Regions from separate parts of the Psychrobacillus sp. AK 1817 genome, predicted to be linked through region 4. Evidence: riboswitches for the same ligand, from Rfam matches in the RefSeq annotation. Region 4 holds a riboswitch; each other region holds the start of a gene.
What was found. A riboswitch is a leader RNA that binds a small molecule or an ion and turns the genes downstream of it on or off. The one in region 4 is predicted to bind S-adenosylmethionine.
Positions count from the first base shown of each region.

Region 1: it holds a riboswitch for S-adenosylmethionine, as region 4 does, so the genes downstream of both, metA (homoserine O-acetyltransferase MetA) here and D0S48_RS09810 (methionine biosynthesis PLP-dependent protein) in region 4, are expected to answer to the same signal.
Region 2: it holds a riboswitch for S-adenosylmethionine, as region 4 does, so the genes downstream of both, metK (methionine adenosyltransferase) here and D0S48_RS09810 (methionine biosynthesis PLP-dependent protein) in region 4, are expected to answer to the same signal.
Region 3: it holds a riboswitch for S-adenosylmethionine, as region 4 does, so the genes downstream of both, D0S48_RS18610 (methionine ABC transporter ATP-binding protein) here and D0S48_RS09810 (methionine biosynthesis PLP-dependent protein) in region 4, are expected to answer to the same signal.

Region 1 is NZ_CP031739.1:546,929-555,190, reverse strand. It holds gene D0S48_RS02845 (AI-2E family transporter) at 1-22, shown strand, start outside; gene D0S48_RS02840 (sporulation protein) at 28-423, shown strand; gene D0S48_RS02835 (hypothetical protein) at 553-780, shown strand; gene D0S48_RS21265 (RAxF-45 family protein) at 831-983, shown strand; gene abc-f (ribosomal protection-like ABC-F family protein) at 1,092-2,957, shown strand; SAM riboswitch class I at 3,047-3,151, shown strand; gene metA (homoserine O-acetyltransferase MetA) at 3,350-4,258, shown strand; gene speD (adenosylmethionine decarboxylase) at 4,461-5,276, shown strand; gene D0S48_RS02815 (site-2 protease family protein) at 5,615-6,061, shown strand; gene D0S48_RS02810 (GNAT family N-acetyltransferase) at 6,271-6,774, shown strand; gene D0S48_RS02805 (LysE family transporter) at 7,124-7,753, shown strand; gene D0S48_RS02800 (hypothetical protein) at 7,929-8,262, shown strand, end outside.
Region 2 is NZ_CP031739.1:3,812,529-3,820,790, forward strand. It holds gene D0S48_RS19130 (alpha/beta hydrolase family protein) at 1-640, shown strand, start outside; gene D0S48_RS19135 (hypothetical protein) at 642-1,091, shown strand; gene pckA (phosphoenolpyruvate carboxykinase (ATP)) at 1,368-2,954, opposite strand; SAM riboswitch class I at 3,173-3,289, shown strand; gene metK (methionine adenosyltransferase) at 3,480-4,676, shown strand; gene D0S48_RS19150 (gamma carbonic anhydrase) at 4,924-5,439, opposite strand; gene D0S48_RS19155 (alpha/beta hydrolase) at 5,548-6,339, shown strand; gene D0S48_RS19160 (NAD-dependent malic enzyme) at 6,459-7,775, shown strand; gene D0S48_RS19165 (isoprenylcysteine carboxyl methyltransferase family protein) at 7,834-8,262, opposite strand, start outside.
Region 3 is NZ_CP031739.1:3,723,429-3,731,690, forward strand. It holds gene D0S48_RS18575 (3-hydroxyacyl-CoA dehydrogenase/enoyl-CoA hydratase family protein) at 1-798, shown strand, start outside; gene D0S48_RS18580 (acetyl-CoA C-acetyltransferase) at 827-2,002, shown strand; gene D0S48_RS18585 (acyl-CoA dehydrogenase family protein) at 2,088-3,869, shown strand; gene D0S48_RS18590 (arsenate reductase family protein) at 4,485-4,847, shown strand; gene gcvH (glycine cleavage system protein GcvH) at 4,920-5,300, shown strand; gene D0S48_RS18600 (toprim domain-containing protein) at 5,377-5,727, shown strand; gene D0S48_RS18605 (thioredoxin family protein) at 5,739-6,059, shown strand; SAM riboswitch class I at 6,099-6,203, shown strand; gene D0S48_RS18610 (methionine ABC transporter ATP-binding protein) at 6,295-7,320, shown strand; gene D0S48_RS18615 (methionine ABC transporter permease) at 7,313-7,981, shown strand; gene D0S48_RS18620 (MetQ/NlpA family ABC transporter substrate-binding protein) at 7,995-8,262, shown strand, end outside.
Region 4 is NZ_CP031739.1:1,965,041-1,973,302, reverse strand. It holds gene D0S48_RS09835 (DUF3169 family protein) at 1-243, shown strand, start outside; gene D0S48_RS09830 (DUF6019 family protein) at 265-444, shown strand; gene D0S48_RS09825 (hypothetical protein) at 492-794, opposite strand; gene D0S48_RS09820 (5-methyltetrahydropteroyltriglutamate--homocysteine S-methyltransferase) at 957-2,063, opposite strand; gene metC (cystathionine beta-lyase) at 2,060-3,244, opposite strand; gene D0S48_RS09810 (methionine biosynthesis PLP-dependent protein) at 3,253-4,371, opposite strand; SAM riboswitch class I at 4,539-4,643, opposite strand; gene D0S48_RS21190 (ABC transporter ATP-binding protein) at 4,713-6,455, opposite strand; gene D0S48_RS09800 (ABC transporter permease subunit) at 6,701-8,125, shown strand; gene D0S48_RS09795 (ABC transporter permease) at 8,141-8,262, shown strand, end outside.

The DNA of each region.
Region 1 (8,262 bases), 1.4 Mb from region 4:
CACAAATAACAAGGTGGAATGAGAGTAATGGCCAAAAAATTTAACTCCAGTATAGAAGTAAAATCAATAAAGATTGATACAATTGTGGATCATCCTTATATCGAACACGGTATAAATCTTTCAGGAACTATCTATATTGATGGCGTACATGACTATGAGCAAATTGAAAATATTAAATTAGAAGTCTTTAAAGTGATTAATGGTAAAGTACCAAAGGTTGTTTCCAAGCATTCTATTGAACTGGTTGGTACTGTCGCATCTAAGGATATGCAAATGATTCCTTTTGAAATAATGCCAGATGAAAGATGGCTTCCAGATGGTGAAGAAGAAATGACTACACTTATCTTAAGAACGACCGTCTTGTTTGAAAATGGTTCCGAATACAATGATGAAGATGAAATACATTTTGATATTGAGGAATAAAAAGCAAAGAATCCCAGCATTTATTGCTGGTTTTTTTGTGGATAAAATTCTATTTGAAGACCACTCTATGTGAAAAGAGACTGCAGATTATTGCTTACAAGTGATATCTGCATCATAAAGGAGCAACCGATGAAAAAGTTAATTGTTTTGTTAATATTAGTTTTGTTGCCTTTAACTGCTTGTGGAGAAGATCGTACTTCAAATGATGTCCCACCGCCAGAAACGATCGATAATACAAGGGATAGTATTACCCCGGAATCAGGGAATGAAGAAGTTAATAAAGAAAATGATGAAGGAATGCCAAACACGAACGAGCTTAACGATCCTGGCTTAGAGGGCTTAAAAGGTGACGAATAAAAATTCACATTGTACAAAATAGTGGAATATGTTAAAATAGTCTTACATTAATGACCGGAGGTGAAGAAGGAATGAAAAACGCTGTGAATGCACATGGATTTATTTTGGGATTTTTATCCATATCCTGTGCGATTACTCATGGATTTACTAAGAACGGGACCAGTCTGTCCTTTTTTAAACAATTACATGAAATTCACAGCTGATAAGCCATTCTTTCTGAACCACATTTAGGAGACTGCCCGCTTATGGAGCAGTCTTTTTGTATGCAGAAAAATGCTTCCAGCTATATTTTGGAGAGGAAGCGAATTATAATGATATGTAAAATACAGGAAATTAGTAAAATGCTTGGTGGAAACACAATATTTGAGGATTTAACCTTGGATGTAAGGTCTGGAGACAAATTAGGGATAGTTGGTAGAAATGGAAGCGGTAAAACAACTCTTTTTAAAATGATTGCAGGTATAGAAAAACCAGATCAAGGTACGATAACCTTCAAAAAGGGGACAAAAATAGGTTATCTTGCTCAAATCCCCACTTTTGAAAACCATATTACAGGGAAAGATCTGCTATATGATGCTTTTGAGGATATAAGGCTACTTCAGCAAAAGATGAGCGAACTAGAACATGAGCTTGCAGTAGCTGATTCTGAGATATTAGAAAAGCTCTTAAAACAGTATGGGGATATTCAGGAAAAATTCACTTTACAGGGTGGATACGGTATTGACTCGGAAATTGATAAAGTAATTCAAGGGTTACAGCTAAGTGGCTTTGTCAATCAGACTTTTTCAAGTTTAAGTGGGGGTGAGCAAACAAAAATAATGCTTGGACAGCTTCTTCTAACCAGACCACAGTTATTACTTTTGGATGAGCCGACCAATCATTTGGATTTGTATGCTATAGAGTGGCTGGAGGAATATTTGGTTAACTATTCAGGGACTGTAGTTTTAATTTCACACGACCGATATTTCCTAGATACGGTTGTCACTAATGTTGCCGATCTTGAGGACGGGATGTTAACACTTTATCATGGTAATTATTCTTCGTTTTTAATAGAGAAGGAAGAAAAGCTGACTCGTGAATTCCAGCAATATGAGGAACAACAAAAAAAGATAAAAAAAATGAGAGAAGCCATTAAGAGATTGAAAATTTGGGCTAATCAGGCTGTTCCTCCAAATGCAGGACTTCATCGACAAGCGAGAAATATGGAACGAGCTCTAGAACGTATGGAAAAGGTTCGAAAGCCTTTGATAGATCCTAAAAAAATGAACCTGACATTTGACGCAGCACCTAGAAGTGGAAAAGAAGTAGTAATAATGGAGAGCGTCTCCAAATGCTTTGGAGATAAAAAGATTTTAAATGACACAGATATGCATGTTTATTGGAAAGATCGACTTGCTATAGTAGGAAGAAATGGAACGGGTAAAACAACCATATTAAATATTCTCAGAGGGGAAGAAACAATTGATATAGGGGAAGCTCGATTTGGGAGTAATGTAAGACTTGGCTACCTATCTCAACATTTTGAGATAGGAGATCCAAAAGCTCGATTGATAGATATTTTCAGAGGTGAAGTGAACGTTAGTGAAGGAGAAGCGCGCCACATATTAGCGAAGTTTATGTTCTACGGACCCGATGTTTTCAAAAGAGTTGCTGATTTAAGCGGTGGAGAAAGAATGCGTCTTCGTCTAGCACAGTTAATGCATCAAGACATCAATTGTTTAATATTAGATGAACCAACTAACCATCTGGACATTGATTCTTGTGAGGTGTTAGAAGAAGCATTGGATGATTTTAGTGGAACAATTATTGCTGTTTCCCATGATAGATATTTCTTAAATAAACTATTTTCAAGAACTGTTTGGCTAGAGAATGGCAAGCTTACAACTTATGAAGGCCCGTTTGAATGGGCAAGAGAAAAATGGGTTGAATTTAGCTCTAAACAAAATTCGGAGAAAGAAATAAAGGAGCAGCTGCCCATAAAAAAATCACCAACCACTAAACAAGAAAATAAGGTTCCACTAGAACACCAAATAAATGAGCTAGAGAAGATAATAAGTGACCTAGAAAATCAGATTAACGTAGAGGCAGACTGGTCAATCTATGAGTCATTAAGCTTGAAGAAATTACACGCAGAAGAGCAGTTGGAACAATTAATGGAGAAGTGGTTAGAACTATGAGATTAATAGGCTATTCTTGAAAATGGGTTGATATAAATAAGAGACCATGCTAATATTATTTATTGACAAATAATTATAACAATTAAATATTCTTATCAAGAGAAGCGAAGGGATTAGGCCCGTTGAAGCTTCAGCAACCTCTGTTATACAGAAAGGTGCTAACTCCTACAAGACATTATCTTGGAAGATAAGAGCTAAAGAGCAACTTTATGCCCCTCTTTTCTTACATGGAAAGAGGGGCGTTTTTGTTTGAAAGAGGTATCTGGTTTTTGGTTGTCAAGCTCAGAGTTTACCCACAAGGTTCAAGTAAAATCTGAATTGCTTTGTAATTTTACCTATGTTTTCACTATACAAACGTTAGTTCTAGTGCTTTTCTATAAGGAGGAAATAAATTGCCTATTAATATTCCAAAACAATTACCAGCAACAAAGTTATTAAAAGAAGAGAAAATCTTTGTTATGGATCAAGAGAGAGCATATAAACAAGATATTCGTCCACTCAACATCGTTATTTTCAATCTAATGCCTGAAAAAGAAAAAACAGAGCTACAGTTATTAAGACTTTTAGGTAATACACCATTACAAGTAAATATAACATTTATGAATACAGCAACATACGAATCTAAAAATGCTAGTAAAACTCATCTAAATACATTTTATTCGACATTTGATGAAATTAAGGAAAAAAAGTATGATGGCATGATTATTACTGGTGCTCCAATTGAGCAACTTCCATTCGAAGAGGTAGATTACTGGAGAGAGATGAAGGAAATCATGGAATGGTCTAAATTGAATGTGACCTCAACGTTACACATTTGCTGGGGTGCCCAAGCAGCTCTTTATTATCATTATGGAATTGATAAATTTCCTCTTACTCAAAAGTGTTCAGGAGTGTTTAGACACATTTTAACTAATCAAGTGGAGGATCTAGTAAGAGGATTTAATGACAAATTTAATGCCCCAGTATCCCGTTATACATCTGTTTCAAGGGAAGAAATTGAAAGGAATGAACACTTAACCATCCTTGCCAATTCTGAGGAAGCTGGAGTATTTCTTGTGAAATCGAATGACAACAAATTTGTGATGGTGACTGGTCACTTAGAGTATGATGCACATACTTTGGCAGAGGAATATAATAGAGATCTCAACAAAGGAATAGAGGTTGAGATGCCTAAATACTATTTCCCAAATAATGATCCTTCTAGTCAACCATTGAATACATGGAAAGCCCATACGCATCTGTTATTTTCAAACTGGTTAAATTACTATGTATACCAAGCTACTCCTTATGATTGGGAATAAAATGTTCTATTGAACAGTCAGAAAGAAAGTAATATTTGTCTTGTATATTGAACTCCTGTTTAAATAAACAGGAGTTTTTCTTATTTTTTGTTTTATTTATTCAGATATTAGGGAAAACAAAAGAGAAGAGACATTGTATTATACAAAGAAACATATTTTTAATGGTATTGATTTACACTTTATTGGAAGCGAGGTTAAGTCTATGAGTTTGACACCAAAACAAAGAATCGAGTTACATGGGTTTAATAATCTAACGAAAACATTAAGCTTTAATATGTATGATATCTGTTATACGAGAACCAAGGAAGAAAGGGAAAAATATATAGAATATATTGATGAGCAATATAACGCTGAACGCTTAACTAATATACTAACCAAAGTATCCGAAATTATAGAAGCGAATATATTAAATATTGCACAGCAGGATTACGAGCCGCAGGGTGCAAGTGTAACCATTTTAGTATCGGAAGGACCTGTCGATCAAACACCGATAGAATCATTTAAGCAATCTCCGGGGCCAATACCAGAAACTGTACTTGGTCACCTAGATAAAAGCCATATTACTGTTCATACTTATCCGGAATATCACCCGGATGAAGGAATCAGTACTTTTAGAGCAGATATAGATATTTCTACTTGCGGAGAAATTTCTCCATTAAAAGCACTAAATTATTTGATTCATTCCTTTGAAACTGACGTGATGGTCATGGATTATCGAGTGAGAGGGTTCACGAGAGATGTGAAAGGCCATAAATTATTCATAGATCACGATATTAATTCCATTCAAAATTATATCCCAGATGCTTTGCAGGAATTTTACCATATGATCGATGTTAACGTTTATCAGGAAAATATTTTTCATACTAAATGTAAGCTAAAGCAGTTTGACTTGAATAATTACCTATTTGGCTACAACGAAGATGAACTTTCAGAAGAAGAAAAAATATTGATAACGAAAAAGCTAAAAACAGAAATGGACGAAATCTTTTACGCAAAAAACATGACTCGATCAGATTAAATTGAAAAAAGCTCTGAGTAAATCACTCAGAGCTTTTCATTTGTGTGAAGAATGGACTTTATGACCGGATAGACCAAGTTTATGACCGGATAGAAAATTTTATGACCGGATAGACCAGATTTATGACCGGATAAAAAAATTATGACCGGATAAAAGTTTTATAGCCGAATAAATCGATTGTTAGACAATAGTGATAAAAAAGGTTGATTTATCATTTAATGTTCAGTGAACTACTTAGAAGACTCATACTTCATGAAATAATTAGGTTAAATTAATGTTCAGAAATATTTGAAACATTTCATCCCTTTCTCCGTAAATGTTAGAAAGGGGATGAAAAGATGGACTTTTTAATAAACTTCATAATTATTACTTTGTTTATTAGCCCAATTATTGCACTCATTCACGAAGCTGGACACGCATTTTTTTTGAAAATATTTGGTGCGAAAGTAAGTGAGTTCTCTATAGGGAATGGTAATACACTTTTACAGATAAATAATTTTCTCATAAAAAAAGTTTACTTCTTTGGAGGAAGAGTTTTTTCAGAAAACCATGAGAAATTAAGTAAAAGCCAAAAAACATTTTATTACTTAGGGGGAGTTTTCTTTAACTTTATTTCTGCTATAGTACTTCACTTATTAACTGGTTATGAATTCCTAGTTTTTAGAAACTATTTGGATAGTTTTATTTTTGTATCTTATCTAACTGTTTTAATCAATCTAATTCCACTTAATACAATAATAGGTGCTACGGACGGTAAACAATTAATAGAACTATATAAGAATTAGTTAGAAGTTAATAGTAAAAACATATTGGAATAGACAGGATATTTCTGGAATGATAAACTTTAATGACCATACAATATTGGACGGCAAAGTGTAATGCTACCTTTATTTTGGATAAATTTTAATGGGAGTAGCTGCCAATAACATATACCTATTTTTAAATTTGTTTTTGTCTATAAAATGACGTACAAAATTATGATAGGAGTGTAATAATGATTGAATTAGACACAGAAAGATTAATATTAATTCCACTGACTGCAGAAAATCTAAGATTACTAATTGATAATCCAAAGAAAATGGAACAGAGTTTATCTATCAATGAATCAAATAGATTTCTTAGTTCGGATCTTAAACAAGCTATGGAAATTAGACTTTCAAAACTGTTAAGTGATGAAGAAAATTATATTTGGTATACCAATTGGTTAATCGTTTCGAAAGATCAAAACTGTAGTGTTGGTGGAGTAATGTTAAAAGGTCTTCCTAATGAAAATGGTGAAGTAGTAATAGGGTACTATACTCTTCCAGAATATCAAGGGAACGGCTATATGACGGAAACTATTAATAACATGAAAAACTGGTTGCTAAATCAGGCCGATGTTATGTATGTTATTGCTGATACGGATAAAGACAATATTCCATCGCATAGAGTTTTAGAAAAATGTGGGGCGAAAATTTATAAAGAAACAGATGAATTATATTTTTGGAGATTTGTTTAAAATAAATTAACGTAGAATGAAACGAGGCATCATTTGGCAATGGTGCCTCGTTTTTTTGTATTATTACCAAGGTCTATAGCATTAATAGTTGTTCCCAACATTCTAGTTCTATTATAGGTGCATAAGTAAATATGAAATTTTGAAAAGTAGAAGTATAACTGAGATTGTGATTTTTAATTGAAGATGTGTTTCATTTCGATGATTTGTTTATCAGTGTGAAATATTAAAATTCTACTAACGAAAAAGTTTAGTATAAGAGGTTGAATATAATATGCTTTATTCTGTATAATAATTCATATAAACGGACATATGAGGGTATTTATTTTTACTTTTGAGAGAAGTGTTCATTGTGAGTTTGTATTTTGCTTATGTAATGGTGGGACTTGCCATTGCAATGCCTGTAGGCGCAATTACAGTCGAAATGACGAAGCAAGGATTGAAAAATGGATTTATACATGGATGGGCAGTAGGGTTAGGTGGTATGACAATTGATTTTGTGCTAATCATTTTACTATCAACAGGACTTGCTTCTATCTTAGCGCTGCCTATTATCCAAATTCCGATGTGGCTTATTGGAGCTCTGTTTTTATTGTACATAGGTTACGATTCAATTAAAAATGCTGATAAAGATATTACTTTATCTGGAGAAAAAGTAACAAAGTCTTTTTTTAGTTCATTTAAGAACGGACTTCTTGTGGCCATATCTCCAGGGAATCTAGTTTTTTGGGTAAATGTATTTGGAGTAGTACTTGCTAAAAACTATGCCAGCGATGAAAGTCATTTTTTCATTGTTGCATTAGGAATTTTAAGTGGAATATTGCTACACGACATTGGATTACTCACTATTATATCGATTACAAGGAAAGCACTAAATAGAAATATGATTAAATGGTTAACAATAATATCGGGGATATTATTAATAGGTTTTGCGGGATATTTTGTTTATGAGTTCATTCAAAGTTTGAAGTTATATATATAATACTTTTTCACGAACGGGTGCTGAAGTTACACAAGACCATCATTATCGATGGTCTATTTTTACATTATAAATAACAAGTAGAATTCGTTGAACCACTGTGAAATGTTACAGGTTAGTTGAACAAGCTGATAAACTTTTTGCAATGAAAATATGAAGAAGATGAGGTATGTATGGAATGGGAGAAGAGGAACTTGTATTACTCTTTAAAAATGGAGTTTCTGATTTTAAAAGATGGGCTCGCAAAACTGATAAATCCTCTGAAGAATGGGAAACAGAATACCCAAACTGGAACTGGCAATACCACGACACAGGAAATTTACTTAAAGAGTTATCAGTTGAGCGATGGAACGAAGAACTTATTGAAGATTTTCTTTATATACTAGCAAGAGATAATGAAGTCGAGAATATCATAGAAAACCTTATAGACATACCTAATCAACTTTTATCATTAACTAAGTATGCTTTAATTTATAGTGATGCCGATGCAAAATGGCAAGTTGCTTATGGTC
Region 2 (8,262 bases), 1.8 Mb from region 4:
TTATTGTAGGGGTGGTATTCAAGGGATAGGCATGGTTCGTCCTGCACGAATAGCCCAATTTGCTTCGCAGGGCCTTGTTGTCTTTGCTCCCTATTATCGAGGAAATCGTGGTGGAGAGGGGCGTGATGAATTTGGTGGAGAGGATCGATGGGATGCCGTCTATGCAGTGGATGTCTTAAAGCAATTTTGCAATCCTGACAAAATTCATCTATTTGCCTTTTCTAGGGGCGGTATGATGGCATTATGGACAGCCGTCATAAGAGAAGACATAAGTTCTCTTGTTTCCTGGGCAGGAGTAACTGATATTTTTCTTACATATGAGGAAAGACTGGATATGCGGAGAATGATGAAGCGTGTAATTGGTGGCACTCCTTCAAGCCGTGAGGAAGAATATGAGGATAGAAATGTATTAGAGCGAGTAGAAGAAATCAGTGCTCCTATTTTAATAATTCATGGTAGAAAAGACGTCAATGTTTCTATTGAGCATGCAAAAGTATTAGAGCAGGCATTAATAGGGTATAACAAAATTGTAGAGACATGGTATTATCCGGATTACACACATTACTTTCCTTCTAAGGTAAATCGACAAGTAGTGAGAGACGTGTGTATTTGGATGAAAAAACATGGAGGAGGAAAATAATTTGGGTCAGTTAGTTATTCAAGTAGAGTCAATGAGTCTAGAGGAAAAAACGTTATTCCCAATAGATTTAAGCTTTTGGGAAGACTTATGGGATCAGTATACAACACAGTATTCTGAAGTAGTTATACATTGCTGGGCTGAAGAAGAGGATGCAGTCAATGAGCTTTCTGAAAAAAGCTTTGAAGTGATGAATGAGGGATTGATGAAGGTAATTACTGTTAATTTAAACGATGAAAATAGATTGTTTTTCCGGAATTACTCCATTGACCCAGTCGGAGGACTTAAATGGTTCACGATGTTTTTCAATGCAGAGGGCGAAGAAGAGTTAGAAATTGGACATTATGGCTCTGAGATTATTTTTTCTAATGTAGATGAAGAAAAAGCAGAAGAGATAAAAGGAATCTTCCCCATTTCTACTGACATGGAATATCACGACGACTTTGAGGAGTAATATTCTTTTAAATTTATAGGAGAGGAGGTGATAGACTATTGTCTATGGCCTCCTTCTTTTATGCGACGATAGCTGGATGATTATTATTTGTTTTCCACATAAGCGTCATTTGTGGAGGAGAAGTGAACTTTACAATTACTATGGTAACTAAGGAAATATATCCTAGCTTCAATAATTGCTTGTCTGTACAAATAAGACGACTTAGCTATTATTATCACTAAGCAAATAAACAAAAAAGGGCCGTGAAAAGTTTCACGGCCATTTAAAGTATATAGATTAAGCAGTTGGACCGCCTTTAAGAGATATCTCTTCTGATACGGTACCAAACTTTTTGAAGTTCTCATGGAAAGATTGAGCAAGCTCAGCAGCTTTTTTATCATAAGCAGTTTTGTCTGCCCATGCGTTACGAGGAACTAATACCTCAGAAGGAACTCCATCGATGCTTGTAGGAATATCTAAACCGAATACTGCATCTTTTGTTGTTTCCACTTCGTTTAATTTTCCTTCAATCGCTGCACGGACCATTGTACGAGTGTAAGAAAGCTTCATACGACTTCCAACGCCATATTCTCCACCAGTCCAGCCAGTGTTCACTAGGAATACTTGTGCTCCATGCTCGTCAATTTTCTTACCAAGCATTTCTGCATAAACTGTTGCATGCAATGGAAGGAATGGAGACCCGAAGCATGTTGAGAATGCAGGCTGAGGAGAAGTAACTCCACGTTCTGTACCAGCTAATTTAGACGTAAATCCACTTAAGAAGTGATACATTGCTTGCTCTTTAGTAAGTTTGCTGATAGGAGGTAGCACGCCAAATGCATCTGCAGTTAAGAAGATGATTGTATTTGGATGACCCGCTACAGATGGATCTACAATATTATCGATATATTGAATTGGGTAAGCTGCACGTGTATTTTCTGTTAAAGAGTTATCTGCATAATCTGCAACTCGTGTTGTATGGTCAACAACAACGTTTTCTAAAACAGTACCAAATTTAATAGCGTCAAAGATTTGTGGTTCATTTTCTCTTGTTAGGTCGATACATTTTGCGTAGCAGCCACCTTCAATATTAAATACACCGTTATCTGACCAACCATGTTCATCATCACCGATTAGCTTTCTTCCAGCATCAGCAGATAATGTAGTTTTACCTGTACCTGAAAGGCCGAAGAATAATGTTACATCGCCTTTTTCACCAACGTTAGCAGAGCAGTGCATAGGCAAAATATTTTGTTCTGGCAATAAATAGTTCATAATAGAGAAGATAGATTTTTTCATTTCTCCTGCGTATTCTGTTCCACCAATTAAAACAATACGTTTTTCCATAGAAACAATGATAAAAGTCTCTGAATTTGTTCCATCAATAGCAGGATCTGCTTTGAAGTTTGGTGCGCTGATTACAGTAAAGTCTGCTTTATGAGCTACTAATTCTTCTTCAGAAGGACGAATAAATAGTTGGTGAGCAAAAAGATTATGCCAAGCATATTCGTTTATTACTTGAATGCTTAGACGTGAATCCTTATCAGCACCAGCAAATCCTTTGAATACAAATAGTTCATTTTGTTCTTTTAAATAGTTCATAACTTTTGTATATAATGCTTCAAAATGAGAAGATGAGATAGGTTGGTTTACAGAGCCCCAATCGATTTTGTCTTTTGAGATAGGTTCATCAACAATATACTTGTCTTGTGGAGAACGTCCTGTATATTTGCCTGTCTCTGCTTTAACAGCTCCAGTTGAAGTTAGTACTGCTTCTCCTCTAGAAGTAGCTTTTTCCACCAATTGTGGTACTGATAATTGAAGGCTAATGTTGTTACCAGCTAACAATTCGTTCAGTTCGCTCACAGTATCGATTGAATTCATTTAGTATTACCATCCTTTTTTAATTTTTATCTCTTCACGTAAATAGTCAACATAAAGAGGATTTTTCATTGATATGTGAAATAGTATAACACATTACACTAAATAGTCTACACTAATAGAAGCCCATTATTGGAATAATTTTTGTTTTTGAGAAAAAATTACATTTAATCGGTTGACTTATAACTAATTTTTACGTATGATGGTGAATTGAACGGATACTCTTATTCCGAGCTGGTGGAGGGGTCAGGCCCTGTGAAACCCGGCAACCTGTAATTGAAAAATCATTACAAAGGTGCCCAACCTGAGACAAGGTGAAATCCCTTGATTGATAAGAGTGAAAGGTGTTTATGATATTAATCCCTTTCCTCATGTAATTACGTGAGTGAAAGGTTTTTTTATTTTACATCGCCCTAAATCCTTGTGTGCCAAGTCCGAAGCAGCTTCAAGTTTACTATTGGCTTGACATGGGAATGAGTACCGTATCAATTCCTGAGAGAAATCTCGCAGGATATAGGAGGGAATCTTTTGACACAACGTCGATTATTTACATCGGAGTCAGTAACAGAAGGGCATCCAGATAAAATTTGTGACCAAATTTCTGATGCTATATTAGATGCAATTTTAACGGAAGACCCTAATGCACGAGTTGCTTGTGAAACAACCGTTACTACAGGTTTAGTGTTAGTTGCAGGAGAAATAACAACTTCTACATATGTAGACATACCTAAAGTTGTACGTTCGACTATCCAAGAAATTGGTTATACACGTGCTAAATACGGCTTTGACTCTGAAACTTCAGCAGTTTTAACTGCGATTGATGAGCAATCCGCTGATATTGCAATGGGTGTAGACCAAGCGCTAGAGGCTAGAGAAGGTGCGATGACTGATTCAGATATCGAGGCTATTGGAGCAGGAGACCAAGGGTTAATGTTTGGTTACGCATGTAATGAAACTCCAGAGCTAATGCCACTACCAATCAGTCTAGCTCACAAACTTGCCCGTCGCTTAGCACAGGTTCGCAAGGATGAAACTTTAGACTACTTACGACCAGACGGTAAAACACAGGTAACAGTTGAATATGATGAAAATAACAACCCTGTTCATATTGATACGATTGTTATTTCTACACAACATCACCCAGAAATAACTTTAGAACAAATCCAAAGAGATTTAAAAGAGCATGTTATAAAACCGGTAGTACCTACTGATTTAATAACAGAGGAAACGAAATACTTTATTAACCCGACGGGACGATTTGTTATTGGTGGTCCTCAAGGTGATGCTGGACTAACTGGACGTAAAATTATTGTTGATACATACGGAGGTTATGCTCGCCATGGAGGAGGAGCTTTCTCGGGTAAAGATCCAACAAAAGTAGACCGTTCTGCAGCTTATGCCGCTCGTTATGTAGCAAAAAATATTGTTGCTGCTGGTCTTGCAGATCGCTGTGAGGTACAACTAGCGTATGCAATCGGTGTAGCACAACCAGTTTCTATCGCAATCGATACATTTGGTACAGGAAAAGTAGCAGAGTCGGATTTAGTGTCATATATCCGTGATCTATTTGACCTTCGTCCAGCTGGAATTATTAAAATGCTAGACCTTCGTCGCCCAATTTACAAGCAAACGGCAGCTTACGGACATTTCGGACGTACTGACATCGATGCTCCATGGGAAAAAACCGACAAGGCAGAGCAATTAAAGCAAAAAGCGGGTATTTAAGAATTCAGAGACTTCCTTCTATTGGAATGCCTCGCCTAAAGAAAGAAGGTATTAAGAGGCTAGCCTCTTAATACCTTTTGTTTTTTTCAAACAATTATACAGCTTAACGGTAAATAGGCTGACCAAATAAATGGATCTATTTACTCTTAATGGATTATTGTATAAAAATAACCGGAGTCAAATTTATAAAAATTTTAAAATTAGGTGTTTGTTAATTCTAATTTATTCTATTTTAAATTCGATCTTTCTATAAGGGTTTGATGGATTTATAGTACTGTCCTTTTTCAGCATATTCATGAATAATTCGTTGGACATCTTTTTTATCTTCGTCATTCAATTCACGTATAATCTTAGCTGGACTACCGAATGCTAAAGTATTAGGCGGGATTTTTTTCCCTTGAGGGACAAGACTACCAGCTCCAATAAATGCTCCTTCGCCTATTTCTGCACCATCTAAAATAATGGACCCCATGCCTATTAATGCGCCTTTACGTATAGTACAGCTATGTAATGTAACCTGATGGCCAACAGTTACCTCATCTTCAATTATGAGTGGATTATTTGGGCTTTGATGAAGGCAACTTAAATCTTGAATACTAACTCTGCTTCCTATTATAGTAGGGGCAACGTCCCCTCTTATTACCGTATTAAACCAAATTGTAGTCTCTGGACCGATTGTAACATCACCTGTGATTGTGACATAATCAGCAATATAGGCAGATGCATCAATCGAAGGTTTCTTATCTTTGTATGGATAAATCAAAATAGACACGCTCCTTTGTTTTTCGAGTATAATTAATCCTATCAAACAAATCGAAAGAAAGAAATAAATAGGACGTAGAGAGTGTTACAGAAATGAGGTATGTTGAACATGTGGAAGTGGGAGTCAGATGAAAAGGCTAAAGCGGTTGTAATTATTGTTCATAGTGCCTATGAGCATCACAGACGTTATGCTTGGCTAATCGAAAAATTGCGAAGCTCAAATTGCCATATAGTGATGGGAGATTTGCCAGGTCACGGGGAGTTAGTGAGAACCAAGACCATTCACGATGAATCCTTTGATCTTTATAAAGACTACATAAAGCAAGCAGTGCAGGTTGCTGTTTCATATGACCTTCCTATTTTTATAGTAGGACATGGGCTTGGAGCAACCTTAGTTATGAAGATGTTACATAAGATAGAGGTGGAATATGCTGGTGTTATCTTAACATCTCCGTGGCTTTTGTTAAAAAAACTTCCTTCCAAGTGGACAAAGGCATTAGCTAAAATCTCTGTGCAGCAGAAGATCAATCATGACATTGAACTAAAGGAACTAACTAGAAACTACAGCGCCTATCAAGATCTAGTAAACGATCCGTATTATCGAACGATTATTTCACATGATTGGTATAAAGAGCTTGAAAATGAGATGAAAACTGTAAGCCAATATCCCGAATCTATTCCTAATGTCCCTGTTTTATTAATGACGGGAGAAAGAGATAAGATTACGGACACAGCAGCAGCCAAAGCATGGTTGAAAAAACAGGAGCTATCGGATTATCAATTCAAGGAATGGAAGAATTGTTTTCATGATCTGTATTTAGAGCCAGAAAGAGAAGAAATTTTTACATATTCTCACTCCTTCATTAATAATGTACTGAGATCTATCGGTTATATCGTTTAAAATGCATCTTTTTTTCAAACAAACATATTGAGCAACAATTAATCTTCATTTTTATAAATGGGGATTTTTTGTGTTATAATCATATAATTGAAAATAGAGTAAGAGATTAGGAGAGAGATATGGAAAACCAACATATTATTCGTAATATTATCGTCGAAACACCTTCAAAACCTGGTAACTTTGCTAAGGTAGCGACTGCCATAGGCATGGGAGAAGGAGATATAGGAGATATCACTACTTTAAAGAGTGGTGCATTGACAACTATTCGAGATATATCCGTTACGAGCAAGTCTAAAAAAGACTTCGAGCTAATTATAAAAAACATTGAAGCAATTGGAAACGGTGTGAAAATCCAAGCTATCAGTGATGATGTGTTAAAAGCCCATGAAGGTGGGAAAATTGCAATGAAGAGCAGATATGATGTCCGCTCATTAGGAGATTTGCAAAGAATTTATACACCTGGAGTGGCAAGTGTATGTATGGAAATTGTTAACGAACCAGATAAGGCCCAATATTTCACTTCCATCGGAAACTCCGTTGCTATTGTAACCGATGGTACCGCTATTTTGGGTTTAGGTAACATTGGTTCCGTGGCAGGTATGCCAGTAATGGAAGGGAAATCTGTACTATTAGATCAGTTCGTTGGATTGAGCGGAATACCAATTCTATTAGATACTAGTGATCCCGATGAGATTGTAGAAACTATAAAGCATATTCACCAAGGATTTGGTGCAATTCTATTAGAAGATATTGGTTCACCGCATTGCTTTGAAATAGAAGAAAGACTGAAAGCAGAGCTTCCAATACCTGTGATGCATGATGACCAGCACGGCACTGCTGTAGTGGCTTTAGCGGCTATACTTTCTGCTTGCCGAGCTACTGAGGTAGACATAAAAACTGCGAGAATTGGTCAGATTGGCTTAGGAGCAGCGGGATTAGCTATTTGTCGTATGTTAATGGCTTACGGTGTGGAAGAAGTGTATGGCTTGGACCGTCAGGAAGCGGCTAAAGAGCGTCTTCTTCACTATGGAGGAAAAACGATTGATTCATTAGAAGAGATGATGAAGAATTGTGATATTATTGTTGCTACGACAGGTGTCGAGGGATTGATTAAACCTGAGATGGTGCGAAAAGGTCAAATTATTTTAGCACTTTCCAACCCTAATCCAGAAATCCTTCCATCTATTGCTATCGCAGCGGGAGCAGCCTTTGCAGCAGATGGTCGCTCTGTTAATAATGTAATTGGCTTCCCAGGTATTTTTAAGGGTGCTTTAAATGCTGGGGCAAAAGAAATTACGTATCCAATGCTTATTGCAGCAGCTCAGGCAATAGTCGATTATACAAGACCGGGAGAGTTAATACCAAATCCATTAGACCCTGCGGTACATTATATAGTTGCTCGAGCAGTTGAAGAGGCAGTGACTAAAGAAGCTTAATAATCTAGCATGAGTCAGCATTATTTAATATGATATATACAAGAAAAGAAGATATCGCCTAGGAGGCCGATATCTTCTTTTTTAATGCTTCATTATAATCAGTTGCTTCTATTAAAGCCTTTTCTTCCAATGGAATTCGGACTGACAGCATAGCCAAATTCAACAATGTGAAAGCTAATGCAGTAAAGTATGCCTGGAACATTAGAGGCAATAATAATATCTCGGTGCAAACAACAATATAATTCGGATGTCTGAAGTAAAGATATGGTCCTTTCGTAACCACATTTGCCCCAGGAAGAACAATTATTTTTGTATTCCAGAACTTTCCGAGAGAAGTTAAACACCAAACGCGAAGAATTTGAACTAACAAGAATACGAAAAAAAATACAGGAAATAATGGAGAAGTTGTTCGGTTTAAAAAGACGACCTCCGCAACCAAAAAGAGAAAAAAGCTAATATGCAAGGCTAGCATATAAGGATAGTGAGA
Region 3 (8,262 bases), 1.8 Mb from region 4:
GGCAAAAACTTCAGCGTTGGAGCAAATCTTGGAATGATTTTAATGGAAGCTCAAGATGACAATATTTTTGAACTAGATTTCGTCGTTCGTCAATTCCAAAATGCGACACTGAAAATTAAATACTCTTCAAAACCAGTCGTTGTTGCTCCATTTGGAATGACACTAGGTGGAGGAGCAGAGGTCACTTTACCTGCAGCACACATTCAAGCTTCTACTGAAACATATATGGGACTTGTTGAAGCAGGCGTTGGGCTGATTCCTGGCGGTGGAGGTAATAAAGAGCTTTACCTTAAACATCTGAAAGGAATTCCGAATGGAGTTCAAATTGACTATCTGAATGTTGCTAGCAAGGTGTTTGAAACAATAGCTATGGCGAAGGTTTCGACTTCAGCTGAAGAAGCACGTGAAAATAATTTCTTAAGCATTGCAGATGGAATCAGTGTAAACCCTGACCACTTGATCTACGACGCGAAACAAGCAGCGATAGCTCTTGCTGATGCTGGCTACAAGGCTCCGATTCGTGAGAAGGTTCCGGTTGTAGGATCCCCTGGATATGCAGCACTGTTATTAGGGGCAGAAGGAATGTTCTTATCAGGATATATTAGTGAGCATGACTTGAAGATTGCGAAGAAGCTTGCATATGTCATTGCTGGCGGAGAGGTGCCATACGGTACTTTAGTGGATGAGCAATATCTACTTAACTTAGAGCGCGAGGCTTTCTTAAGTTTAGTTGCAGATCCTAAATCTCAGGCAAGAATGCAGCACATGTTAGTGAAAGGTAAACCATTACGCAACTAGTCTGCGTTAGGTAAAAGGAGGAGAACTCATGCGTGAAGCAGTTATCGTAGCAGGTGCAAGAACACCAGTTGGTAAAGCGAAAAAAGGATCTCTAGCTAATGTGCGCCCAGATGATTTTGGGGCATTAGTGGTAAAAGAGACATTGAAAAGAGCGGGCGGATACGATGGCCCTATAGATGATTTAATATTAGGATGTGCCATGCCAGAAGCTGAGCAGGGGATGAACGTTGCTCGTAATATCGGTGCGCTTGCTGGACTTCCAGATACAACTCCAGCGATTACTATTAATCGTTTCTGTTCATCTGGATTACAATCAATTGCTTATGCAGCAGAACGTATTATGCTAGGTCACTCGGAAGCAATTATTGCTGGAGGAGTAGAGTCGATGAGTATGGTTCCGATGATGGGTAACGTTATCCGACCAAACGCTCATTTAGCTGAAACAGCACCTCAGTATTATATGGGGATGGGACATACGGCAGAGCAGGTAGCGAATAAGTATAATGTAAGCCGTGAGGACCAGGATGCTTTCGCTGTCCGTTCTCATCAGCTTGCTGCAGCGGCAATTGCTGCTGGGAAGTTTAACGACGATATCGTACCAGTAGAAGTAATCAAGCATTATGTAGATGAAAATAACAAAGCACAATCTAAAAAATTTATGTTCGAAATGGATGAGGGTGTACGTCCAGGAACAACAGTAGAAACACTTGCAAAATTACGTCCAGCATTTAATGTGCGTGGTTCTGTAACTGCAGGAAATGCATCTCAAACATCTGATGGTGCAGGAGCAGTATTAGTAATGGATCGTGAAGTTGCAGAAGCACAGGGCTTAAAGCCACTTGCTAAATTCCGCTCCTTCGCAGTAGGTGGAGTTGCGCCAGACGTAATGGGAATTGGACCAATCGTTGCTGTGCCAAAAGCATTGAAAATTGCAGGCCTATCTATTGAAGATATTGACCTTTGGGAGCTAAACGAAGCATTTGCTTCTCAATCAATCCAAGTAGTGCGTCATTTAGGCATTGATATGGATAAAGTAAATGTTAATGGTGGAGCCATTGCATTGGGGCATCCCCTTGGAGCAACGGGTTCTATACTAACACTTAAAATGATGAGCGAATTAAGAAGACAAGGGAAACAATTCGGTGTCGTTACCATGTGTATCGGTGGAGGCATGGGAGCAGCAGGAGTATTTGAACTTCTTTAATTTCAATAGGTGAAATGTGCTTTTAATATTTGGCGCATTTCACGATTACTAATTCAAACGTTTACACACATAGGAGGAGAAGGAAATGACACAAGTTCAAGATGCAATTAAAGGTGGAAGCTTTTTAGTAGAAGACATTGAAGCAAGTCGCGTATTTACACCAGAGGATTTCAATGATGAGCAAAAGATGATTGCTAAAACTGCAGAGGACTTTGTAAAAAGTGAAGTATTGCCTGTAGTAGAGAATTTAGAGCATCACGAGTTTGAGCACTCTGTACGTTTATTAAAATCAGCTGGAGATTTAGGTCTGTTGGCGGCTGATATTCCAGAAGCATATGATGGATTGGGATTAGACAAAATTTCTTCTGCGTTAATCGCTGAAAAATTGTCTGTAGCAGGCGGATTCTCTATTACTCACGGAGCACATGTAGGAATCGGTACACTACCAATCGTTCTTTTCGGTAACGAGGAACAAAAGAAAAAATACCTTCCAAATTCAGCTTCTGGAGACAAAATCTCAGCATACGCTTTAACGGAGCCAGGTTCAGGTTCTGACGCTCTAGGAGCAAAAACTACTGCTAAACTAAACGAAGCAGGCACTCACTATGTACTTAATGGGGAAAAACAATGGATCACTAATGCTGGATTTGCAGATGTGTTCGTAGTATACGCAAAAGTGGACGGAGACAAATTCTCTGCATTTATCGTAGAAAGAACTTTCCCAGGCGTTTCTGTAGGGGCTGAAGAAAAGAAAATGGGTATTAAATCTTCTTCTACTCGTACATTGATCCTAGAAGATGCAGAAGTACCAGTTGAAAACTTATTAGGAGAAATAGGCCGTGGTCATATTATCGCGTTTAACATCCTTAATATCGGGCGTTACAAATTAGGTGTAGGTACAATCGGTGGTTCTAAACGTGCATTAGAGCTAGCAATTTCTTATTCAAACCAACGTCAACAATTTAAGACACCTATTTCTTCATTTAACTTAACAAAACAAAAACTAGCAACTATGGCTTCTAAGCTTTATGCTACTGAAAGCTTGATTTACCGAACAGTTGGTTACTTCGAGGACCGTATGAGCCAAATGAGCGAAGAAGATCAAAAAGACGGAAGCAAAATTGCAGCTGCAATTGCTGAGTATGCTATTGAATGCTCTATTAACAAAGTAGTAGGTTCAGAGGTGTTAGACTATATCGCTGACGAGGCTGTTCAATTACATGGCGGATACGGCTTCATGCAAGAGTATGAAGTAGAGCGCATTTACCGTGACTCTCGAATTAACCGTATTTTCGAAGGGACAAATGAAATTAACCGTTTAATCGTTCCTGGAACATTCTTGAAAAAAGCAATGAAGGGTGAATTGCCACTTCTTCAAAAGGCACAAGGACTACAAGAAGAGCTATTAATGATGATGCCAGAAGAAGTTGGCGATGAAGCTCTAGCTCAAGAGAAGGTACTAGTTGCTAACGCTAAGAAAATTGGTATTTTAGCTGCTGGTATGGCTGCTCAACGCTTCGGAACTAAGCTAGAAGCCGAGCAAGAAGTATTGGTACACATCGCAAACATTGCAAACAACATTTTTGCTATGGAATCAGCAGTACTTCGTACAGAAAAAGCTATCGGACGCAGTGGAGAAGAAAAAGCAGCTCAAAAGCTTCTATACACTCAAATCTTCTGCCAAGAAGCATTCAATGAAATCGAAGCGGCAGCGAAAGAAACTTTAATAGCTTCTGTAGATGGCGACAACTTACGCATGATGCTTTCTGCACTTCGTAAACTAACTCGCTACACTCCTTACAACGTAATCGAGAAAAAGCGTGAAGCTTCAGTAAAACTAATCGAAGCAGAAAAATTCGTAGTTTAATCATATAAAAACAAAGCTGCCCTCAAGAGTCTCCTATTGACTCCTGAGGGCAGTTTTTTACATAAGTAATTGATCACTCAGGAGAAATCATAACAAAAAAGCATAATTAGCAACGAAATCCAGCAACTTTTTAAGTGGAATTAAGTTTATGACCGGATAGAAATATTTATGACCGGATAGCACAGTTTTATGACCGGATAGAAAAATATATGACCGTTCAGCAAAATCTATCTTTTATCGCTGATGAATCAATAATGAAAGTGGAGATATTGAATTTAGTTTACTAGAAAATGACGACTTGATAGGTGGAAATTACTTTATGACCGGATAGCACAATTTTATGACCGGATAAAAATATTTATAACCGCATAGCGAGGATTTATGACCGGATAGAAAAATATATGACCGTTCAGCAAATATATCTCTAATTGGGCTTGATTCTTAGGGTCAATTGAAAGAATGAGTTAACTGCATTCTAGTAAGGCAAACTATATAGAAGCGATTTTACTTATTTCTATAATGCACTATAAAATATTGAAATTTAAAACTTGGTTTGATCCCTCTTGCATGAGTAGCAAAATATTATTATGATAAAAAGAAAAAGGTGAGATTTAAATGACTATAAAATTTTACGGTTATCCTAAATGTAGTACTTGTAACAAAGCTAGCAAATGGTTGAGAGACAATCAAGTACAATTCGAGAATCACCATATTGTAGATGCGCCACCATCAAAAGAATTTTTAAAAGAGATGGTAGCTAACGGAGATTATGAGCTTAAAAAGTTCTTTAATACTAGTGGAGTGAAGTACCGTGAATTGCAACTGAAGGACAAGCTTCCTACTATGTCGGAGGATGAACAGTTGGAGCTGCTTGCTTCGGATGGAAAGCTTATTAAACGCCCACTTGTTTATGATGGAAACAAGCTTACACTTGGTTTCAAGGAAGAGCAGTTTGAGGACATGTGGAAAACCTCTTAAAGTACCTTGTATTTACTAGGGAAATATGTGAATATTAAATAGATGGAATATTTAATTGAGAGGGGTTTATTTATGAGCGTGCCTAAAGATTTTAAGTACTCAGCTGAACATGAATGGGTTAAAAATGAGGACGGAAATGTCCGCATCGGTATTACTCATTTTGCGCAATCAGAACTAGGAGACATCGTTTTTGTTGAACTTCCACAAGTTGGAGATGAAATTAAAGCAGGAGATGCTTTTGGTAGCGTTGAATCAGTAAAAACAGTTTCGGAACTATATGCACCAATTAGCGGTAAAGTAGTGGAAGTAAATGCTGAGCTAGAAGATAGCCCCGAATTCGTTAATGAATCACCTTATGAAAATGCTTGGATGATCGTTGTTGAGCCTTCTGATTTATCAGAAGTGGACAGCTTATTGTCTCCAGAAAAGTATGAAGAATTAATTGCAGAGTAATAATGAAAACGCCGGTTAATAATCGGCGTTTTTTTCATATAATAAAGGAAAGGTAACAAGTTGGGAGAGAAGCTAAATGGCACATGTATTTAGTGATAAAATAATTCTCGTCGAGGGAAGGTCTGATAAACTACAATTGTTGACCCTTCTCGATGAATCTCCAGAAATCATTTGTACAAATGGAACGATATCCGATGTAAAATTGGAGGAGCTTTTAAGCCCTTATGATGGCTTGCCGATTTATGCTTTTCTAGATGCCGACAAATCTGGCGAACAAATACGCTCGGTTGTCAGGAAGGAATATCCTGAGGCAATTCACCTCTATACAAATCCTATGTATGGTGAAGTGGCGAATACCCCGGCGAAGGTTTTGGCATCCATATTAAAACGTGTTAATATTAAGGTGAAAAAAGAATTTTTGCCTTAGGATGATGTGTAATGAATGAGTGGACTAAAGAGCAATGGGAAAGCATTAAAGATAACTCTCCACTTTCCTTATTTTATATTTATACCCCTATGTGTGGTACGTGTCAGATTGCAAGCAAGATGATGAACGTCATTAAAGAGATGGTTTCTGATCCAATTGGCCAAGCAAATATTAACTTTCTTGGTGATTTGGCAATAGAACAAGAAATTGAAAGTGTACCTTGCTTATTAATATCTAAAAATGGCAGGGTAGAAAAAAAGATTTATGCGTTTCAATCCGTACCCTATCTATTGGAAACAATAAAAACTATTGACGAAAACAAGATCCTATGATAATATTCGTTGTGTTGAAAAAGTAATTTAATAGTGTCGCTCTTATTGAGAGAGGTGGAGGGAAGTGCCCTACGAAGCCCGGCAACCGTCGCGAAAGTGAAATGGTGCCAAGTCACGCAAAGCTATAGCTTTGAGAAATGAGAGAATGGATGAGTGTTATTTGAAATTGATAACCTACACCCCTTCTGCTCTTTTGCAGAAGGGGTTTTTTAATAGGAAAGGTGGCTAGATTTACATGATTAGTTTAAAGGAAGTTTCGAAAAGATTTATTACAAAGCAAGGAGAAATCGTTGCTGTTGATAATGTAAATCTGGACATACAGCGTGGAGAAATATTTGGGATTATTGGTTATAGCGGAGCCGGTAAAAGTACATTGATCCGCTTATTGAATGGCTTAGAAAAACCTTCTGTCGGCCAAATAGTTGTGAATGGGCAAGAGATTACTTCCATAAATGAGGAGAAGCTCCGTGGCTTCCGACAAAAGGTAAGTATGATCTTCCAGCATTTCAATCTTTTATGGTCGAGAACAGTCGCTGAAAATATAGCATTTCCTCTAGAAATTGCTGGAGTTCCGAAGGACAAAAGAAAAGCCAGAGTAGAGGAGCTTTTGAACCTTGTTGGTCTAGAGGGCAGAGGAGATTCTTATCCTTCACAATTATCTGGTGGGCAAAAGCAGCGTGTAGGAATTGCTAGGGCTTTAGCTAATGGACCAGAGGTATTGCTTTGTGATGAGGCAACATCTGCTCTTGATCCTGAAACGACCGATTCAATACTAGACCTACTTGTCAGCATCAACGAAAAACTAGGATTAACAATTGTATTGATTACACACGAAATGCAAGTTATTCAAAAGATTTGTAACCGAGTAGCTGTTATGGAAAATGGGCGAGTTGTAGAAGAGGGAGATGTGCTAGAGGTTTTCCAAAAGCCACAACAGGCTATTACTAAACGTTTCGTCTCTCAAATTTCTGATTCCAACCAGCCAGTGCAAACGATTCAAAAACTAGTCCAGCTTTATCCAAATGGTAAGCTAGTCAAGCTCGTTTTTGTCGGTGAAACCACAGAGCAGCCAATTCTTTCAAGATTAATCAAACAGTTTGATTTAGAAGTTAATATTGTGCAAGGTAACATCTCTCATACGAAGAGTGGAGCTTTCGGTACACTAATTCTTCAAATCGATGGAAATGACCAAGCCGTGGAGGATGCAATACAATTTATCCACTCGCAAAAAGTAAACACTGAGGTGATCAACAATGATTGAATCGTTATTTCCAAATGTTGATTGGCCTAAAATGTGGGACGCTACTCTAGAAACCCTGTATATGACAGCAGTTTCTACGGTACTCACAGCAATCTTTGGACTAATTTTAGGACTTTTATTATTTTTGACAAGCCCACATCAGGCTTGGGCGAATAAATTGGCAAATTGGTTAACGGGTGCGGTAGTAAATATATTCCGCTCTATCCCATTTATTATATTAATTATTTTATTGATCCCACTTACAACACTGTTGATGGGCTCGATGCGTGGTCCGAATGCTGCTTTCCCAGCATTAGTGATTGGAGCTGCTCCATTTTATGCTCGCATGGTTTTAATTGCTTTACGAGAAATTGATAAAGGCGTTTTAGAGGCTGCAAAATCTATGGGTGCTAAAACCACAACTATTATATGGAAGGTTTTATTGCCTGAATCAATGCCAGCTTTAGTGTCTGGTATAACCGTAACTTGTATTTCACTAGTTGGTTATACAGCTATGGCAGGAATCATTGGAGCGGGAGGATTAGGGAATCTAGCCTTTTTAGATGGTTTCCAACGTGGACGCGGGGATGTCACACTCGTAGCTACTATTTTAATATTAATCATCGTGTTCATTATCCAATGGATTGGTGACATCATTACTACAAAAATAGATAAACGATAAGGGAGAGATTGGGATGAAAAAATTATTGGCTGGAGTTTTATTATCTGTTAGTGCATTAACGCTTGCTGCATGTGGAGACGAGGATAGCGATAAATTAGTTGTTGGTGCATCCAACGTACCGCACGCAGAAATTTTAGAACAGGTAAAACCTATCTTAGAAGAACAAGGTATTGAGCTTCAAATTGAAACCTATCAAGACTATGTACTACCAAATAAAGACCTAGATTCTGGAGATCTAGATGCCAATTATTTTCAACATGCTCCATACTTAGAATCTCAAA
Region 4 (8,262 bases):
GTTACTTCAAAGGATTATGAAAAAAAGTTTATGGAATCTATGGATGATGGAGAGAAATATGTCACATTACAAGGTCTCTACAGGGCTCATCAGCTATTTAACCTTTTCATGCTCATAAGTATTATTTTGGCTGTAGCATTTTCTTTCTTTAGTGAGCAATCTCAAATGTTTTCTATTGCATTGATGTGCTTAGTCATGTTGGCTGTTAATACAAGCTATCTAGTTGTTGTACGAAACAAATAAATGGAGAGTAAGGTGAATTAAATGACTACAGGGCAATTACTGCTTTGGATATTGGGTGTTTCTATCCTGCTATATTTTGTTATCAAGTGGGGTGTAAAAAATGGCATCAATGAGTCTTTGTTAATTTCTGAAGAAGCTAGAAGGAAGAACCAGCAGGAGAGGGAAGTGCAAGCCCAAAGCTACTGGAATGATTTGAAATAATAAAAAGCTGATACTTGTCTATTAAAAGACTAGTATCAGCTCATTGGTTATCCAGCGTGTGACCAAGTTGTAGGAACACCGGATTTAGGGCAGTTTGGGAAAATTGCTCCAGCCTCCAGAAATGCTTCATCTCCATCTTCGTCTACATATCGACCAGATTCTAAAACTTCCTGACCAGAAGCGTGAGAATGACTATTAGCGCGCTTCCAATAAGTAACTACTTCTGTATCAGGACATGATGGAAACTTCGAACCTTCTTCTAATGTTCTAGTTACACCAGATTCACAAATATAATCTCCAGTTTCCTCTACAATATCATCTGTTGTATATTCATAAGCTTGTTTACTCATCATACATTCCTCCTTAAAGAAGTTACCGTCTTACTCTATAATTACCCCAATAAACAAATGTAAAAACCTTCTTTAAGGAAGGTTCATTTTAGTTAAAAGAGGTTAGCCGGACTTTAGTCCAACTAACCTCGCTTAATTTTTTGGTTATCCACATGTGGATACTTATTTCCAAACATCCTGTGCTATTTTCACCACATGGCGAATTTTCGCCCATTGTTCATCTTCTGTTAATAAGTTGCCTTCCTCGGTAGAGGAGAACCCACATTGAGGGCTCAAGCAAAGCTGTTCAATTGGTACGTATTTGGATGCCTCTTCTATTCTAGCTTTAACTAAATCCTCTTCCTCGAGTTCGCCGTGCTTAGAGGTGATCAGCCCTAACACGATGTAAAGGTCTTTTCTGTTAACATGACGCAATGGCTCAAAGTCACCTGAACGATCATCATCAAATTCTAAAAATAATCCATCCACATCTAATCCACCGAATATAGTTTCTGATACTAATTCATAGCTGCCGCTCGTAATATACGTGGAGCGGAAATTTCCTCGACAAATATGCATTGTCACTAGCATATCGGCAGGTCTTTTTGAAACAGACTCATTAATAGCTCGTGCAGAAAAGGACAAGGCTTGCTCTAATGACAATCCTTTGTCTTTCAAAGAAGCAATTCCTTCCTCGGAAAAGGAGGTTGCCCAGGAAGTATCATCGATTTGTAGATAACGACAGCCTTCATCGTATAATGCTTGGATAAAACCTTGATAAGCTGTGATCAAGTCGGCGAATATTTCCTCATCGTTGTTATACACACCTTCCTCAAATGCTGCTCTATAATAAAGCATATTCGGGCTTGGGATAGTGAATTTTACTACAGCATCACCTGCAACTTCTTTTAAGAACTTGAAATGCTCTATCATATAGTGAGTGCTAAAGCCAATTTTTCCTGTTACTTTAATGCCATGAGCTTTTGTTTGGACTCCCTTAAAAGACAAGCCTTTATCGGGTTCATAAAACTCTACACCATCTAGTCCTCCTAAGAAATCGAAATGCCACCATTTACGACGGAATTCGCCGTCTGTAATGGAAAGTAGCCCAGCTTCTTTCTGTTTTTCAACCAGTTTAATAATTTCTTCATTTTCAATTTGAGTTAGCAACTCTAAAGTTATCTCTTTCTCTTCAAATTGAGCTCGCGCTTTTTTTAAGCGTTCTGGTCTTAAGAAACTTCCTACATGATCTGCTTTGAAGGGTGCTTTTACTAGTAATTGATTGGTCATATTAAACTCCTACTTTCTTTATAATGTGTAGTAACTATTTCCAATGATTGTTCAAAGTCTGCTAACAGGTCATCCACATGTTCAAGCCCAACCGAAAAGCGAAGCAGTCCATCAGTAATTCCACGCTTTTCTCGTTCCTCCTTAGGCATTGCTGCATGGGACATAGTAGCGGGGTGGGAGAGAATAGATTCTACTCCACCCAAACTTACTGCAAAAACAGGTATTCTTAGATTTTCAACAAATATTTTTGTAGCTGCCTTGCCTGGCAAACGAAAGGAAAATATAGCACCAGAGCTGGCCGCCTGTTTTTTATGAATTTCATGTCCTGGATGAGATGATAATCCAGGATAGAAAACTTCCTCCACTAATGGGTGATTTGCTAGATAATTGACCAAACTAATAGCCGTCTCCGTAGATTTTTCGAAGCGCACACTTGTTGTTTTAATGCCCTGTATGAGTGTATAGGAATCTTGAGCACCCAGTATGGCTCCAAAGGAATTTTGAAGAAAACCTAACTTGCTACCAAGCAACTCATCCTTTGTAACTGCAAGGCCGGCAATGATATCACTATGTCCAGACAAGAACTTAGTTGCACTATGCAAAACAACGTCTACACCTAATTCGAGCGGCCTTTGGTAGAGTGGTGTCATGAAGGTATTGTCTAAAAAGGTTAGACAATTATTGGCTTTAGCTATGTCTACAATACCGGCAATATCAGTTATACCTACTCTCGGATTTGAGGGAGTTTCTATATATATTAGTTTGGTATTGGACTGAATTGCCTGCTCAACAGCATCTAAATTAGAAAGGTTAACAAAAGAATGCTCTATACCAAAGCGAGGTAAAACCTCTGTCACAAAGCGAAAGGTGCCACCATAAACGTCCTCCGTCATGATTATATGGTCTCCGGCAGATAACAGCATTAAAGAGGTTGATATCGCTGCCAGACCAGAAGCGAAAGCAAATCCTCGCGTACCACCCTCTAGCTCTGCTATGGTTTTTTCTAATGCTTCTCTGGTTGGATTACCAGACCGACTATAATCAAATGGGCCGAAGCTATCTAAACTTTCTTGATGAAAGGTAGAAGATAAATAGATTGGAACATTTACAGCACCGGTTCTTCTTTCATAATTACCTCGAGTTGAAGCAGTAATTAAACTAGTTTCAAGTTGTTGATGAATAGACTCCATTAAACAATAACCTCCTTCTCTAAAGCTACAAATACTTGCTTTAAGTCATTGATTAAATCTTCCGCTTCCTCAATACCAACAGAAAACCTTAATAAACTATTATCTACTCCCCGAGCAATTCGTTCAGATTCTGGTATATCTGCGTGTGTTTGAGTGGCAGGGTAAGTAATGAAGCTTTCCACACCACCAAGACTTTCAGCAAATATGATTAACTTTAGCTTTTCTAAAAAAGGACCTACCAGTTCGCTTCTTTGAAGGCGGAAGGAGAGCATGCCACCCTTGCCTGCATAGAGAACATCTTTTATTAAATGCTGTTGCTCTAAAAATTTTACTAACTTCTTTGCGTTTGCTTCATGCTGTTTCATTCTTAGATGGAGAGTTTTTAACCCACGTATCAACAGCCATGAATCAAATGGTGAAAGGACTGCACCTGCTGCGTTATGGTTAGCCTGTAATTTCTCGCCCAATTTAACGCCTTTTGATACAACCAACCCAGCCAGTACATCATTGTGACCTCCGATATATTTAGTAGCACTATGTATGACAATGTCTGCGCCAAGTTCTATTGGCCTTTGTAAAAAAGGAGTTAGGAAGGTATTATCCACAATTAAAAGTAACTCATGCTTCTTAGCTAACTCCGCGTATAGCTGAATATCAATCTCTTGCATTAACGGATTAGTAGGTGTTTCAAGAAAGATTGCCTTCGTATTTTTGGTAATAAGAGATTCCACCTCTACGTAAGAGGTAAATTTACTATAAATAGTCCTAATATTATAGGAGTCAGAATATTGATTGAAAAGGCGATAAGTACCTCCATATAAGTCCTCTGGGGCAATCAATTCATTACCTGAACGGAAAAGGGAAAGGACCAATTGAATGGCTGCCATTCCCGAACTACAGGCAAATCCTGTATCGCCTTGCTCTAGCTTGGCTATTCCCTCCTCTAAAATAGCTCGTGTAGGGTTTTTAGTTCGAGTATAGTCATAGCCGGTAGATTGGCCAAGACCATGATGTTTATAGGCTGTGGATAAATAGATAGGAGGATTAACTGCTCCAGTTTTTGGATCACAATGATTACCTAATTGAACTAATTGTGTATTAATGTGAGTTTTGGACATTGTTATTCACCTCTTATTATTAATAGGTTCAACATTTCTAAAATAAATCACAAAGTAGACTCTAAGATAAAAAAATTCAGGATAAATATAGAATAGAAGCATTTTGCCAAATAAAAAGAGGGCTCTCTTCATAAGAAGAGAACCCCCAATATAGATTGAAGTCATTCTTCTTATCTTCAAGACAAAAATGTCTATTGGATTTAGCACCACACCTATAATGGCTGGTTGCTGAGACATCATAGGGCCAATCCCTCCGTCTCTCTTGATAAGAAATAAAAATATATAATTTTCAAAATTTAGCGATAAGTAAGTTTATCATGGGGTGAATATAAATTCAAGAGTTATTTCAAATTTGGAATTGCTACCCAGTGACCGGAGGAAACTTCCACAAGCTTAGATTGCTTCAATTGATATCTATCCTCAACATTTGATTCCTCCAAAAGCTTCCTTTTTTTCTTAGCTTCTACCTTAGGATCAGGAATAGGGATTGCTGCTAATAGGGATTTTGTATAAGGATGTTGTGGGTTAGAATAAAGCTCTTCACTTTCCGCAAGCTCCACAATTTTACCAGCATACATCACCGCTACCCGATCACTAATATGCTTAACCATAGATAGATCATGTGCGATGAAAAGGTAAGTTAGACCTAGTCTATGCTGTAAATCCTCTAGTAGTTCTACAATTTGTGCCTGTATAGAAACGTCTAAAGCTGATAGTGGTTCATCACAGACGATAAAGTCAGGCTCTACTGCCAGTGCTCGGGCAATGCCGATTCGTTGTCGTTGTCCACCTGAAAACTCATGTGGATAACGCATGGCATGGGAGGAATCCAACCCTACCATTTTTAGTAACTCTTCTACACGTTGTTTTCTTTCCTCTGCATTTTTGCTCAAACGATGAATATCTAATGCCTGGCCGATAATATCTAACACCTTTAAACGAGGATTTAAGGAAGAATACGGATCCTGAAAGATAATCTGCATATGTCGTCGCATCGTTTTTAATTCACTTTTACTCAAACGGTTGATGGCCATTCCCTGATAAAGCACATCTCCATCCGTAGGCTCATGTAACCGAAGAATGGACCGACCGGTAGTTGATTTTCCTGAGCCAGATTCTCCTACAAGTCCAAGGGTTTCTCCAGGTTTGATGAAGAAGCTGATATCATCAACGGCCTTCAGCACAGTCCCTTTGCCTAATTGGAAATGCTGCTTTAAAGATTTGACCTCTAATAACGGCTTGCCATTTTCTAAACCAATGGAACGAAGCGGTGGTCTCTTGGGTTTCTTCCTTTCATCTAAACGAGGAAGTGCATTTAATAATTTTTTTGTATAGTCATGCTGAGGATTTTCAAATATCTTTTCAGTTGTCCCGGTTTCTACAATTTCGCCATTTTTCATAACTGCCACTCGATCGCACATACCTGCAACTACACCCAAATCATGAGTGATTAAAATAATGGAGGTGCCAAATCTTTGCTGCATATCCTTCATTAAATTCAAAATCTGAGCCTGAATGGTAACGTCTAGTGCAGTTGTCGGTTCATCTGCTATTAATAGCGTTGGCTTGCAGGCAAGTGCAATAGCGATCATAACTCTTTGGCGCATACCACCTGAAAATTCGTGAGGATACTGGTTGTAGCGCTCTTCGCTATTCTTAATGCCTACTAGCTTCAAGATTTCAACTGCTTGGTTCTTTGCCTCTTTTTTAGAAAGCTGCTGGTGCTTGATAAGACTTTCTGCAATCTGTGGGCCAATTCGAATGGTAGGGTTTAAAGATGTCATGGGATCCTGGAAAATCATACTGATATCTCTTCCTCTAATACTCTCCATTTCCTTTTCAGTTTTTGTCTCAAGAGATTCTCCTAAAAATTCAATGGAGCCATTTTTCATGAAGGAGGGGGGAGAAGGCAGCAGGCGCATGATGGAGCGGGCAGTGACACTTTTTCCACTACCTGATTCTCCTACAATGCCAAGTGTTTCTCCTTTTCTTACTTCAAAGCTTACGCCTCGAACAGCCTCAAATTCATTGTCGTTTGTTAAAAAAGAAATCTGTAAATCTTTTACTTTTAAAATAGTTTCCATGAAAACCACCTATCTGATTAAAATCTTCAATTTATTATTTATGATTCATGCTCTTTCAGTAGAGAGCGTATATTTTAAGTAATATGAGCGGTTTCTACAAAAAAGAAGATTAAACACGCACAATTATGGCGCATTTAACCCTACGCTTAATAGAACCAAATTATTTGCGTTGACTTAATAGTAGTTCGAATCTATACTATACTATACCACTCGGATTTATACAATATAGGGAGGGGGTATTTGGTATGGGAAGAAAATCTTCTTCCAACGCACTAAGTTTGACCTATGGAAGACTACAACATCATTCTTTCTTTAGAATCTTATTATTTTTACTTGGCTTGCCAGTTCATATAATAACCTTTCTACTTTTTTACCTAAAAAAGCAGAAGGATCCTAGTTCTTCCTTAAATAGCGATCTAAAGTCTTCACTTGTGGCAAGGGGGATAAAAGAGGAACTATACGAGGAGTTTAAGGAGCAGTATGAACGAAAGCATGCCTTTTTTAATGAAAAAATTAATGAAGAAAAAATGACAGTAGAAATAAATAAACTCGTGGAAGATAGAGTAGAAAAGCTTGTATCCAATGAAATGAATGAAATACATGAGTTAAATGGTACAAAGCCACTCACTTATACAACATATTTTTTAGGTTTATTAGAGAATACTGCATTTCTAATTGTTTCGTTTATTCCTGGCTTACTGATGTATATTTTATTGGGTCTTTATAGTAATGCGTTTAGTAAATTTATTTTTGAAAGATTGATCATGAGTATCTTTGTTATAACAGGCGTTTCGGTTTTGGTGTTCACCATTTTATATTTATCGCCTTTTGATCCAGCTGCTAACCTTTTAGGAGAAAGTGCCACTAAGGAACAGATGGCTGCGTTCAATCAAATGCATGGGTTAGACCTGCCTTATCTCAATCAGCTATGGAATACAATAAAAGGAATTGCAACCTTTGATCTAGGAGCATCCTTTACAGGTAATGAGGATGTTGCAACAAGTATTGCCAATAAGTTCCCAGTTACATTAATGATTGCAATCTTCTCTTTATTAATGGCAGTAGTAATAGCAATTCCTGTAGGAATTATATCTGCAACTAGACAAAACTCCTTCTTAGATTATGCCTTTATGTTCATTGCTTTAATTGGATTGTCCATACCAAACTTTTGGCAAGGACTTATATTCATCTTGAACTTCTCTATTAAGCTACAATGGCTTCCTGCAACTTATAGTCCGCAAAACTGGTTATCAATTATTATGCCAGTGATTGTGCTTGGTACAGGACTTACTGCTTCAGTAGCTAGGATGACTCGTTCCTCCGTATTAGAAATTATAAATGAGGATTATATTATCACTGCAAAAGCAAAAGGCTTAAACCAACGCCAAGTGCTTTGGAAACACGCCATTGGAAATGCAATGATTCCGATTGTCACTGTTATCGGCTTACTGTTTGGTGGAATGCTTGGAGGAGCGGCTGTAACAGAGAAGGTATTCAATATTAGCGGGATTGGTAGCTATATTGTCGATAAACAATTTATCCCCGATATACCGGCTATTATGGGTGGAGTAATCTATATTGCAATAACCATTTCCTTGGTTAATGTGCTCATCGATATTTTATATGCGTTTTTTGATCCGCGTATAAAATCTAAGATGAAGCAATTGTAAGAAGTAGGTGTAAAAGTGGTAACTAAAAAACAACATGCATTAAAGCTGTCACGAGAATATACACAGGCGAACTTTGCAGGAGTACTTTCTCTTCTAGTAACTATATTTTTATTATTTAATAGTTTTGATTTTGAGAT